4 regions of the Dickeya lacustris genome follow, and region 1 is predicted to be linked to each of the others. Evidence: predicted binding sites of a transcription regulator. Region 1 holds the regulator's gene; each other region holds the start of a gene.
What was found. The regulator LexA, encoded in region 1, represses DNA repair genes until DNA is damaged. The targets are predictions, from matches to a motif close to TNCTGTATGTACATACAGNA.
Positions count from the first base shown of each region.

Region 2: the regulator LexA is predicted to act here: its motif matches at 1,731-1,750, upstream of sulA (SOS-induced cell division inhibitor SulA).
Region 3: the regulator LexA is predicted to act here: its motif matches at 1,633-1,652, upstream of uvrB (excinuclease ABC subunit UvrB).
Region 4: the regulator LexA is predicted to act here: its motif matches at 1,923-1,942, upstream of dinB (DNA polymerase IV).

Region 1 covers NZ_CP114280.1:1,955,823-1,958,987, reverse strand. Annotated here, with positions in the region: partial or broken gene plsB (glycerol-3-phosphate 1-O-acyltransferase PlsB) at 1-639, opposite strand, end outside; gene O1Q98_RS08845 (diacylglycerol kinase) at 768-1,133, shown strand; gene lexA (transcriptional repressor LexA) at 1,244-1,855, shown strand; gene zur (zinc uptake transcriptional repressor Zur) at 2,311-2,820, opposite strand; gene O1Q98_RS08830 (pirin family protein) at 2,969-3,165, opposite strand, start outside.
Region 2 covers NZ_CP114280.1:1,380,509-1,383,673, reverse strand. Annotated here, with positions in the region: gene yccS (YccS family putative transporter) at 1-887, shown strand, start outside; gene O1Q98_RS06150 (TfoX/Sxy family DNA transformation protein) at 911-1,552, opposite strand; gene sulA (SOS-induced cell division inhibitor SulA) at 1,771-2,265, shown strand; gene ompA (porin OmpA) at 2,630-3,165, shown strand, end outside.
Region 3 covers NZ_CP114280.1:4,353,901-4,357,065, reverse strand. Annotated here, with positions in the region: gene uvrB (excinuclease ABC subunit UvrB) at 1-1,557, opposite strand, end outside; gene bioD (dethiobiotin synthase) at 2,236-2,916, opposite strand; gene bioC (malonyl-ACP O-methyltransferase BioC) at 2,909-3,165, opposite strand, start outside.
Region 4 covers NZ_CP114280.1:3,547,833-3,550,997, reverse strand. Annotated here, with positions in the region: gene pepD (beta-Ala-His dipeptidase) at 1-819, shown strand, start outside; gene dinB (DNA polymerase IV) at 850-1,908, opposite strand; gene dpaA (peptidoglycan meso-diaminopimelic acid protein amidase) at 2,211-2,966, shown strand; partial or broken gene O1Q98_RS15985 (class II glutamine amidotransferase) at 3,004-3,165, opposite strand, start outside.

The sequences.
Region 1 (3,165 bases):
CACGGGCAACCTTGGGCCGACTGTCGCTAATCGCAGGCGAGAGAAGTGCATGCGGGCTACGCGTGCCAGTTTGTGGGCGATGGTTTTATCCGTGCCATGCTCTGTTGCCATGTAACGCAGGGATACCGGCACCGAGAAGCGCACGAAGCTGTCACGCCCCAGCCATAAAACGGCAAACAGCTTCTCAATCCCGTTTAACAAGCGCAGATGCGGCATGCCCTGATGCTGGCCTTCCCGCCCAGGAGAGCGACCGAACATCACTGCAACAGGCACCATCTGTATATCCAGCTCTGGGTTATTGCGGTGCAAATCCAGATAGTCGTGAAACAGCTTGATGGACTGTTGTTTCGGCACGTAATAGCGAAACAGGCGCGGGCCGTCGCTGACGAAAACATAGCTAGGCAGCGTTTTGCCATCAATATACTGGGGTTGCAGTGGGTCTGGCAGGTTTAGCTCCAGACACTTTGTACGCAACGTCAGCAGGTCTGCCTTAGAACTGTAAGGCAGCACATAAAATATTGGCCTTGAAGGATCCAGACGTTGCTCGTTAACGGGGTCCTGTGGAATAACCTTACTCTTTACTAAGAGTTTTAGAGGGAAATTCAGTAACTTGTAGTAAATTTTACGCCAACCTGACATAACAACCAAAAGCCTCTTGTTAGCAATGCGCGCCAAGGATAACAGAAACCCAACAGGATATCTGTGGTGATGCAATCATGTGGACGCGTTAAAATTGCGGCCAATCACAAATTACAGGTGGAGTTATCATGAATAAGACAACAGGAATGACTCGCATTGTCAAAGCTGCCGGGTATTCCCTGCAAGGTCTGAAGCAGGCGTGGCAGCATGAAGCCGCATTTCGTCAGGAGTCTGTATTGTTGCTGGCGGCGGTGATTGTCGCAGGGCTATTGCCCGTTTCCACGCTGGAGCGGTTGTTGTTGGTAGGGTCTGTGGTGTTGATCGTGCTGTTTGAGCTGGTGAACAGTGCGATTGAAGCGGTGGTCGATCGCGTCGGCCTCGAGTATCACGAGTTATCCGGGCGGGCAAAAGACATCGGTTCTGCTGCGGTTTTGGTCGCTTGCTTATTCGCTGCGGTGGTTTGGGTGTCGCTATTATGGAGCCGTTTTGCGTAATGGCTTGCATAAGCGCGGAAAATTCCGCGCAATAGGCGATATCGCGGTTCCCATTGGCAGTATCCCTGTATATACTCACAGCGAAACTGTATAAACAAACAGGGGGCGGAATGAAAACATTAACTACCAGGCAACAGCAGGTTTATGACCTGATTCGCGATCATATCTCTCAAAGTGGTATGCCGCCGACCCGGGCGGAGATTGCCAGTCAGCTTGGTTTTCGTTCGCCGAATGCGGCTGAAGAGCATCTTAAAGCATTGGCGCGTAAAGGCGTGATTGAGATTGTCACCGGGGCTTCCCGTGGTATCCGTCTACTGATGGAAGAGGAAGATCTGGGGTTGCCGCTGATTGGCCGCGTGGCTGCCGGTGAGCCGCTGTTAGCGCAACAGCATATTGAGTGCCACTATCAGGTTGACCCCGCCATGTTTAAACCCAGTGCGGATTTTTTGCTGCGTGTCAGCGGTATGTCAATGAAAGACATAGGCATCCTGGATGGAGACCTACTGGCGGTACATAAAACACAAGATGTGCACAATGGGCAGGTTGTGGTGGCGCGCATTGATGATGAAGTGACAGTTAAGCGCCTGAAAAAACAGGGTAACGTGGTGCAGTTGCTGGCGGAAAACAAAGAGTTTTCACCTATTGTGGTTGATTTACGCGAGCAGGCGTTCTCCATTGAAGGGCTGGCTGTCGGGGTCATCCGTAATAGTAACTGGGGGTAATGCCCTCATTACCGCGATGTGTTCATGAATAGATGTGTTTGTGAATAATAACCGTATCTCTTTCATTGGCGGGTAGGTTGTCTCTGTCGAGCTTATTCCATCGGCGCTAACGCCCTCTGGCGTGCGATGGTATTCAGCCTCAGTCATAAACCAATCAACACCGATGGCTATCACCAAGCATAGTCTACAGCGCGACGGTAAACCGCGCGCCAGAGGACGACAAATCCAAGAGACGACAAATAAAGCCAGGTAAAAAGAAGGCCAGGTGAAAAGAGAGCTAAGTGAAAGAGAACCTGATAGTGCAACGAGTTGTGTGAAGTGCTGTGCCACTTCACACTCCGGTATCAGGGGAAATAGGCGTGCTTGCCTTCGTATTACAAGCTGCCTGTAGGCTCACGCAACATTAGCAGTCCTCTTGAGCAAGCCTTCTTGCAACCCGCCTCTGGCGTGCGCAGTCAGCGTTTTTTTACCACAATGCTGTGGTCATGGCTGCAACTATCCCGATGTTCACAAGACTCCACTTTCTGACACTCGCCGCATAAACCGTGTGCTTCCACCACGCTATGACGCAACGCAAATCCTGACTGTCTGGCTAGTTGCTGCAATGTTTCTTCAATACCTTGCGTTTGACGCTCAGTGACTTGGCCACAGCGGTCACAGATAAACAGCGCCGAAGTGTGGCTATGCTCTTCAAAGTGATGACAAAGAACATAGCTATTTGTCGATTCGACTTTGTGGATAAAACCTTGTTCCAGAAGAAAATCCAGTGCGCGGTAAACGGTGGGGGGTTTAGCTTGTGGCTCTGACAGACGCAGTAGATCCAGTAAATCATACGCACTGATGGCACCATGTTGCAGTGCCATTAAACGCAGCACTTCCTGCCGCTGTGGGGTCAGGCGCACATGACGTTGCTGGCAAAGCTGTTCAGCCTGGGCAAGGAGAGTGTCCAGATTGGTTGGATCCATTGCAGTAACCCTGAGGCGAGGTTGAGATAATTTCCTCATCTTACCATGACTAAATTAAAACACCGAAATGTGGTATCGGCGTGGGGCGAGGCGCAACCGGAGCGGGATAACGCCTGAATGTCATGAATAGGGGTGGCTGATGTATGGCTCAGGCGGCGAGGTCTATCAACAATAACCGGGTCGCGGTTTCAGCCTTGAGCGTCAGGCTATTTTCCTGCTTCACAAATGCGCCATCGCCGCAATGAAGCAAGTTTGAACAGGGTTTCTCAGGCGTAGAGGTGTGGGCTGTTTCACCATTTCCCTGAATATGCACCGTGCCGTAGATAGATTGCAGGTAAGCACGGC
Region 2 (3,165 bases), 580 kb from region 1:
CATTACGTATTATCGGCACGATCGGTGGCGTGTTATGTGGCGTTCCCCTACTGTATATCGTTCCATCACAAGAGGGGCAGTTAGCGTTGATAGTCATGAGTGGTGTGCTGTTTTTTGCCCTTAGAACGGTGCAATACGCACAAGCGACACTGTTTATTACGCTGCTGGTATTGATGTGCTTTAACCTGTTGGGCGAGGGGCTTGAGGTTGCGATTCCACGCGTTGTCGATACCTTGCTCGGTTGTGCTATCGCCTGGGCTGCGGTGAGTTTTATCTGGCCGGACTGGAAGTTTCGCCGTCTGGATGCGGTTATCAATAAAGCCGTCGAGCATGATTGCCGCTATCTTGATGCCATTATGGTGCAATATCATCAGGGTAAGGACAACAGCCTACCTTATCGTATTGCCCGCCGGGACGCCCACAACAGCGATGCAGAACTGGCATCGGTAGTATCAAACATGTCTGCCGAGCCTCACACCCAAGCCGACACATTGGAGCAGGCCTTCCGCCTAATGTGCCTGAACCATACCCTGCTCGGCTATATCTCAACGCTCGGCGCTCACCGCGCACGCATTGGCTCTGCCGATACGCTCCTGTTGCTCAACGATGCCGTCTGCTATGTGGGCGATGCCTTACACCAGAAGGCTCAGGAGCAAAGCCACTATGCGGCAGCATTAACGAAAGAGTTAGATGCGCTGAATAAGCGCATCCAGGCGCAATCGCCAGAAAAAAACAGCCATGAGCAGCTTGTGTTGCAACAAATTCGCTTAATCACAGGCTTGTTACCTGAACTGACGCAATTAAAAAAGCAGCTCATTGACCATGCGCATCACGCTACAGCAGCCACGTTATCTTCATCATCTTCATCGCCGCCAGCAGACAGGTAACACTAACCACAGCAGACGCCTCATCAAGGCTCATGACGCGCGATGGCGCGTACTGAGCGATATGATGGCGTATGCTGTTCAAACCATTCAATCAGTTCGCTACGCACGCCTTGAGGTAGGGCCGCCTGGTGAACACCACAAATTGCCCCGGCTAACGCCAGCAGCACATTCACACTCAAATGCTGACTCACAGACCTCAATTTGAGATAGCTGGTTTTCGCACCTAAACGGTGTAACTCATCAATATTCTTGATCCCCACTTTCCAGAGTAACCGCTCCAGATCGTGATTGATATTCGGCAAATCCTTCAGTCGAATACGACTGGCTCTGGCAGCTTTATCATGCCTGGCCCCCTGTAAAGACTGCATTCCTAATTCCAGTAGTGCTGTTTCATCTCGCCACAGCGTTTCACCAACCAGATAATAATTCAACGGCACAGGGATACCTCGTTTGGTATACACCAGCTTTGCTATCTGCCGGCCAAGAAAAAAATCTTCATTGTCCGGTGCCGCACGTAAATAGAGCTCACCACCGGATACCAGAGCAAAAATAACGCCATCAGCAGCAATGCTGTAACCACCGAATTGAGAACGCGAGAGAATGTTACCCAATGGCGCAAAGACGCGTTTCGCTTGCAAAATCCTTTTTTCACATAGGTTTTTCATTACTTATTCCTTGTATTGAAAGTTTTAACCTTATTTTTAAATGCATCCACATTCTTAACAATTAATTAAACACAGCCGCACAACATCTTCAAAGACAAAATGTGTTATCGCGGCAATGACATACTGATTATGCGAGACGCTTTCAGAAATTCTGATTGATCTTTGCCCACACAACAGATACTGTATTTACATACAGTATCACTGTGAGATCAACACTTATGCAGACTCAACTCATTCGTACCACGAGCGTTTGTCATGCTTCATCCCCTGCCCATAGCACAGTGACAACGGCAAACTCAGGTGGGTTTATCAGCGAAATTGTTTACAGTGATGGTCATACGCTATTAACGCCGCTGTTACTGCCGCTCTTACAGCAACTTGGGGCGCAATCACGCTGGTTACTTTGGTTGTCACCACAACAAAAACTGAGCCGCCTGTGGTTGCAGCAGGCGGGCCTACCGCTGGAAAAAATGGTCGAGCTTTATCGCGTTAAATCCATATCGATTGTTGACGCAATGGAGAGAGCGTTGATGACGGGCAACTATAGCGCGGTGCTGTGTTGGTTAGACAACGAGCTGGATAATGAACAAAAAGTGCGGTTACAAAACGCTGCTTTGCATGGAAATACCTATGGGTTCATCCTGCGTTCAGAGGAAAAAACAATCGTAAGACACTTTTCCACACTGAGAATTCACTCTGGATTGTATCATTAAGTGAATATTGGGATTTTTCTTACCCACAACCCCTGTTCTGAGCATCATCCCTGAAAATACAGCGCCCGCGCTGTAATCACGAAGTTTTAATATCAGGGTATTTCAGAATAATCAGATAAAATCGCTGATTAATTGTTAGTAGTTATGTATGAATGGCCGGTTTTTTCAAGGAGCCTGTCACATCATACTTGTAACTTTCTCCCCACGTTGTAGACTTTAGCACGCTGGAGTTGCCCTTCATCATAACGTCAGTTGACTGGCAGTAGTTATTACACCGAGGGCAATGTCTCCGTGAAAGGATTTTAACCAAAGGCGGATTAGCGTTCAGCGCTAATTGCCGATTTGGATGATAATGAGGCGTAAAATGAAAAAAACAGCTATCGCGATTGCAGTGGCACTGGCTGGCTTTGCTACCGTAGCACAAGCCGCACCGAACGATAACACTTGGTACGCAGGTGGTAAACTGGGTTGGTCCCAGTATCACGATACCAACCTGACTGGCAATGGCTACAATGTCACCAACCCGTCCAAAAATCAGTTGGGCGCTGGTGCATTTGGTGGCTATCAGGCAAACCAGTACCTGGGTTTTGAAATGGGCTATGACTGGCTGGGTCGTATGAAATACGCCGAAGGCAACCATGGCAGTTTCAAAGCTCAGGGCGTTCAGTTGGCAGCCAAATTGAGCTACCCGATTGTTGACGATCTCGACGTCTATACCCGTCTGGGTGGTTTTGTATGGCGCGCTGACAGCAAAGACAGCACTGGCCCAAGCAACCACGATACCGGTGTTTCTCCGCTGGCCGCAGTCGGTGTTGAATACGCAGTCACCAAAAACTGGGCTACCCGTCTGGACTATCAGTGGGTGAACAACATCGGCGACTCAGCAACCGTTGGTGGTCG
Region 3 (3,165 bases), 2.0 Mb from region 1:
CGCCACCAGCGACACCTCTGGCATATCCAACCCTTCACGCAGCAGGTTGATCCCCACCAGCACGTCAAACTCACCCAAACGCAAATCGCGAATGATTTCAACGCGTTCGACGGTGTCGATATCCGAATGCAGGTAGCGCACGCGCTCGCCATGCTCTTCCAGGTAGTCGGTTAAATCTTCCGCCATGCGTTTGGTCAGCGTCGTGACCAGCACGCGCTCGTTGACGGCAACGCGCTTGCGAATTTCCGACAGCAAATCATCCACCTGCGTCCCCACCGGGCGGACTTCCACTTCCGGGTCGAGCAGGCCGGTCGGCCGCACCACCTGATCAATAATCTCACCGCCGGATTTCTCCAGCTCATATTTGCCCGGCGTGGCCGACACATAGATGGTTTGCGGCGCTAATGCTTCGAACTCTTCAAACTTCATTGGCCGGTTATCCAGCGCCGACGGCAAGCGAAAACCATACTCCACCAGCGTTTCCTTGCGCGCCCGATCGCCGCGATACATGCCGCCTAACTGCGGGATCGTGACATGCGATTCGTCAATCACCAGCAGACCATCAGCGGGCAAATAGTCAAACAAGGTTGGCGGCGGCTCACCCGGCCCACGGCCAGATAAAAAGCGCGAGTAGTTTTCGATACCGGAGCAGTACCCCAGCTCATTCATCATTTCCAGATCGAAGGTGGTGCGCTGCATCAACCGCTGCTCTTCCAGCAGTTTATTGTTCGCCAGCAGCACTTCACGGCGCTGCGCCAGCTCGACCTTTATCTCCTCCATGGCCTGCAAAATGCGCTCACGCGGCGTCACATAGTGGGTTTTCGGGTAGATGGTGTAACGCGGCAGTGTTTGTATGATGTGGCCGGTCAGCGGGTCAAACAGCGACAGGCGCTCGACCTCTTCGTCAAACAGCTCGACGCGCAATGCGATTTCATCAGATTCGGCAGGGAAAATATCGATGACTTCGCCGCGCACGCGAAACGTACCGCGCGTAAACGCCTGATCGTTACGGGAATACTGCAATTCGGCGAGCCGACGCAAGATAGCGCGCTGGTCAATCAGCATGCCTTGCGTCAAATGCAGCATCATCTTCAGATACAAGTCCGGGTCGCCGAGGCCATAGATGGCGGAGACCGACGCCACCACCACCACATCACGCCGCTCCAGCAGCGCTTTCGTGGCCGACAAACGCATCTGCTCGATATGTTCGTTCACCGACGCGTCTTTTTCAATAAAGGTATCTGAACTTGGCACATACGCTTCAGGCTGATAGTAGTCGTAATAAGAGACGAAATACTCCACCGCGTTGTCCGGGAAAAACGCCTTCATTTCGCCGTATAACTGCGCGGCCAGCGTTTTATTGGGCGCCAGCACCATGGTTGGCCGGTTCAAATCGGCAATCACGTTGGCGATAGTAAAGGTTTTGCCCGAACCGGTGACGCCCAGCAACGTTTGGTGCGCCAGCCCATCCTCCAGCCCCTCTTTCAACCGCCGAATGGCCTCAGGCTGGTCGCCTGCGGGCTGAAACGCGGAATGCAATGTGAACACTTTACTCATTGAACGTTCGACTCACGATGTAAACGGCTGACAGAAAAAATAGCATGAAATACGGCGATGCAGTGTGGAACATAATACTGGATATAAAGACAGCATCAAGCCATTCTTAACCATGCGGTTGACATCGCGTCATGCTTTTTTGACTAGCATAGACCGGCATTGGTATCCAGCAAAAAATCGGATAATTATCCCCAGAAATTCTCTTTCTCAAATTCTCTGCGCTGACCAGTCAGCCAGGACGCCCGTGCGCACGCCAATTGCCACAAAAGTGACTTGATTTTAATTATTTGATTGATTTTAAAGAAAATATGAAAAAAGCGGAGATTAGCATCAAACCGGGCGAAAGCCGCGCCAGCTCTCGGTTAGCGCACGTTTTCTAACTCTAATACACACGGTTATCCACAGAAATGGTGGATAACTCCCACAAGCGCCCGTGTGCCCTGTCTCGGCGCGATGTCACCGATTTGGCGTCAGCGGGCGAAAACGGCCCTCTTCAACAAAATTTACTGCGTTGAGCTCCGGTTTATTATAAAAAAAACGACGACACGGCGCGGACGTACCGCATGGCGATATGGCGCGACGCAAAGATTCAACGGGTTTTTCAAGTTGGTTTTCACTATCAATTTCAATCAGAAAGAGCGGAAATCAGCGTCCCGCTCTCGGGTGTCACCTCACCGGTTAGTCACTCAGTAAAGCAATATTTAAGTAAGCCCCCAGATTCTGCTGCATCGGCGCGGCAAGGTGCGGTATTTCACCGAGCATCGGCGCGCCAAGGCGCGCTTGCAGCGTCTGTAAATAGGCCTGATGGTGCGGCCCGGGCATCACCACATCATTGGCAATCCACCCGACCAGCGCCAGCCCAGCCTGGCGCACCGCCAACGCCGTCAGCATGGCATGGTTAATGCAGCCAAGCTTAATGCCAACCACCAAAATAACCGGCAAGCGCTCCATCACCACCCAGTCGGCAAAGGTGTGCTGCGAGGAGAGCGGCGTAAACCAGCCGCCTGCCCCTTCAACCAACACCCAATCAGCCTGCGCGCCTAGCGTATGCAAGCCCTGACTGAGGGTGGAAAAATCGATGGGACGGTTTTCCGCCGCACTCACAATATGCGGCGAGGTCGGCTCCAGAAACGCCAATGGATTGACGGCATCATAAGGCAACGCCACGCGGCTATTGGCCTGTAATGCCAGCGCATCGCTGTTACGAAGCCCTTGCGCCGTCATGTCGCACCCGGAGGCGACGGGTTTATACCCTGCGCTACGAAAACCGGCGCGGCCAGCAGCCTGTAACAGCGCCACGCTGGCTATCGTTTTTCCCACTTCGGTGTCAGTCCCTGTCACAAACCAGCGTTTAGTCACGATAAATCACTCCAAAAACACGTTGATAAGTCAGTGGATAGCCCTGCGGGTGGCGCGGATAGCGCCCCTCCAGCGCTGCCAGTTGGCGGCGGCTCAGGCTGCCCGGCGCTCGCCCGGCATGCAGCCAGCTCGCCCCGACGCCTTTCACCGAGCGCATCAGGCTTAACACGTCCGGGAAATAACAGGTTACAGGGCACAGTTGCACCTGCGCGCGGTAACGCTGGCACAGCGCGGTAATGGTTTGCGCGG
Region 4 (3,165 bases), 1.6 Mb from region 1:
CATTCCGGGTGTGATATTCATTTGGGCCTTGGCAACGTCAATAAACTGCTGGTGCGTTTTTTAGCGCAATACGCCAATACGTTCGATTTCCGGCTGATAGACCTGCACGGCGGTACACTGCGTAACGCCATTCCTCGCGAAGGCGCGGTCACACTGGCTGTCAGCGCCGGGCACGTTGATGCGCTCAAGCGCGCAGCACAAGCCTATCTTGAGGTTATCAAACACGAGCTGGCGGCTGTCGAGAAAAACATCACGCTGGTACTGGAGGCAGTGCAAACCGATACCGATGCGCTGACCCCCGCCAGTTGCCAGCGTTTTATTAATCTGCTGCATGCGCTGCCCAACGGGGTGATTCGCATGAGTGATGAGATAAAAGGCGTGGTGGAAACCTCTCTGAACGTCGGTGTTGTCAGCATGACCGAGACGCAAGCCGAGATTCACTGCCTGATTCGCTCACTGGTAGACAGCGGCAAAGAGTATGTCGTCAGTATGCTGACCTCCCTCAGCCAGCTTGCCGGAGCCCACACCGAAGCCAGCGGCAGCTACCCTGGCTGGCAGCCGGATGCGCAATCGCCGGTCATGCATCTGGTACGCGAAACCTACCAAACGCTGTTTGGCAGCACGCCGAAAATCATGGTTATCCACGCTGGCCTCGAATGCGGTTTATTCAAAAAACCCTATCCACACATGGACATGGTTTCCATCGGCCCGACCATCACCGGCCCGCATTCGCCTGACGAACAAGTCCACATTGAAAGCGTCGGTCGTTATTGGACGCTGCTAAAGGCGTTGCTCAAGGCGATTCCCGAACGCGCCTGATGCGCTACCCGCCATGCCTGATGGCGGGACTCAATCCCACGGCAGCACCAGCTGCCGTTCCAGTTGAGGGTCGATGAGCGACACGTGCAGCCCCACTAACCTGACGCCTCGCGCCTCGCGCCGCTGCTCCCAGCTCTCGTGCGCCAACTGCAATAAATCCGGTTTATGCAGCACCGGCCACACATGCTCCTGCGTGGTTTGGCGAAAATCATCAAATTTCAACTTAACCCCTTGCCTGGCGATATGTAGATCGGCGCGCACCCGCCGCAGCCGCTGCTCCAACTCTGGATACAATTGCTCAACCACTTTCTCGCACGCCGACCAATCATGAATATCCTGCACCAGCGTTTTCTCAACGCCAACCGATTTGCGTAACCTATCAGGTGATACTGGCCGTTCATCAACGCCGTGGCAGCGCGCCCACAAGATGTGGCCGAACTTGCCAAACTCTCGCAGCAACTGAGCCTGAGAATATTGACGAACATCGGCCCCACGCTGCAGGCCGCACTCAGCCAGCCGCTTTGCCGTCACTTTGCCGACGCCGGGGATCTTCTCCAGCGGCAACGTCAGCAAAAAGGCGTCCATCTGCGCGGGTGTAATCACGTACTGACCATTGGGTTTATTCTGTTCTGACGCGATCTTGGCAAGAAATTTAACCGGCGCAACGCCTGCGGATGCCGTTAATTGCAGTTCACTGAGAATCGCCTGACGGATCTCTTGCGCGATAAGCGTCGCCGAACCGTTACAGTGTGGGCTATCCGTCACATCCAGATAGGCCTCGTCCAGCGACAGCGGTTCAATCAACGACGTATAGCGAGAGAAAATCTGCTGGATTTGCCGAGAGGTTTCTTTATACAGCGCCATTCGGCCTGGTAATAATGTGAGATGCGGACACAGACGCAACGCGGTGGCTGTCGCCATCGCGCTGTGTACGCCATAGCGACGAGCCGGATAGTTAGCGGTAGCAATCACCCCGCGATGCTCTGCGCTGCCGCCAATGGCGAGAGGAATATCACGCAGGCGCGGATTATCCCGCATTTCAATGGCGGCATAAAAACAATCCATATCGACATGAATGATTTTGCGCATAACCCCTCCCGCAATGCTGTATAAAAATACAGTAATCATGCGAAACAGGCAACACATCACTGACGCACCGCTTCTTGATAAGAATAATCTGTTTTTTTATTCGTTTTCCCCTCTTGAATAAAACAGATGCGGTGATAATGTGGCTGCGCGCCTCGGCATCAGCCTGCACCCCAGTTGGCAAAACAGTCGCTTATCTGGACGGGATGCAGCCTAATGGCAGGACACAGCCTGACAGACAACGACAGGGAATACGGCAACTCCGTATCACGATAAGACAACCGCTCCAGTAATCAGGATTTACCATGCAAAAAATCGCGCTTTCACTTGCGATGCTGTTTATTTTGCCTTCCGCTGCCATCCACAGCAGTTACGCCAATCAGGTTTCTCCCGTTGTCGCGCAGCAACAGCAGATTGCCGCCGGTTCACCCGTGTACATTCAAATCTTCAAAGAAGAACGGGTACTTGAGCTCTATGCCCAGGTCGGTGGTGAATACAAACTGGTGCAGAGTTATCCCATCTGTAAATATTCCGGCGGTCTCGGCCCGAAAATGACCGAAGGGGATTTTAAAAGCCCGGAAGGGTTCTATCAGGTTGATTTACGACAGCTCAAACCAGACAGCCATTATTACCGCGCCATCAACGTCGGTTTTCCGAATGAGTATGACAAGGCGCACGGCTATTCTGGCCGTTATTTGATGATTCACGGCGAGTGTGTGTCTATCGGTTGTTATGCGATGACCAACCAATATATCGCCGAGATTTATACCTATGTGGAAAAAGCGCTGCGTAACGGGCAGCAAAAAGTGGATCTGGCGATTTATCCGTTCCGCATGACGGAGCAAAATATGAAGCGCCATAGCCGCTCTAACTATTATAAGTTCTGGAGTCAGTTGCAGCCGGGCTATGCTTTCTTTAATAAAACCCATCAACTGCCCGCCATCGCCGTGGTCAACGGGCAGTATGTGGTAAACCAGAATCCCCCGACCAGCCAGCCTGCTACGCCAGCGTCGCATTATGCGTTTACACAAACACAGGCAGCGGCGAAGTCGTCTCGTTAACTCCGCCATCCCGGCAACAAGCGCAGGCGGGCGGGAGCTAGTTAATCCGTTCGCCGTAGCAAAATAACACGAATTCTCCTGGTGCGATGGCGTGCCAGGTTTCGTTGCCCGTCAGCGGCTGCGTCGCCAGTACCGTGACGACATCATTTGGCGTCGTTTGCTGCTGAAAGTCGATTTCGACATCATCATCGAGCAAGGT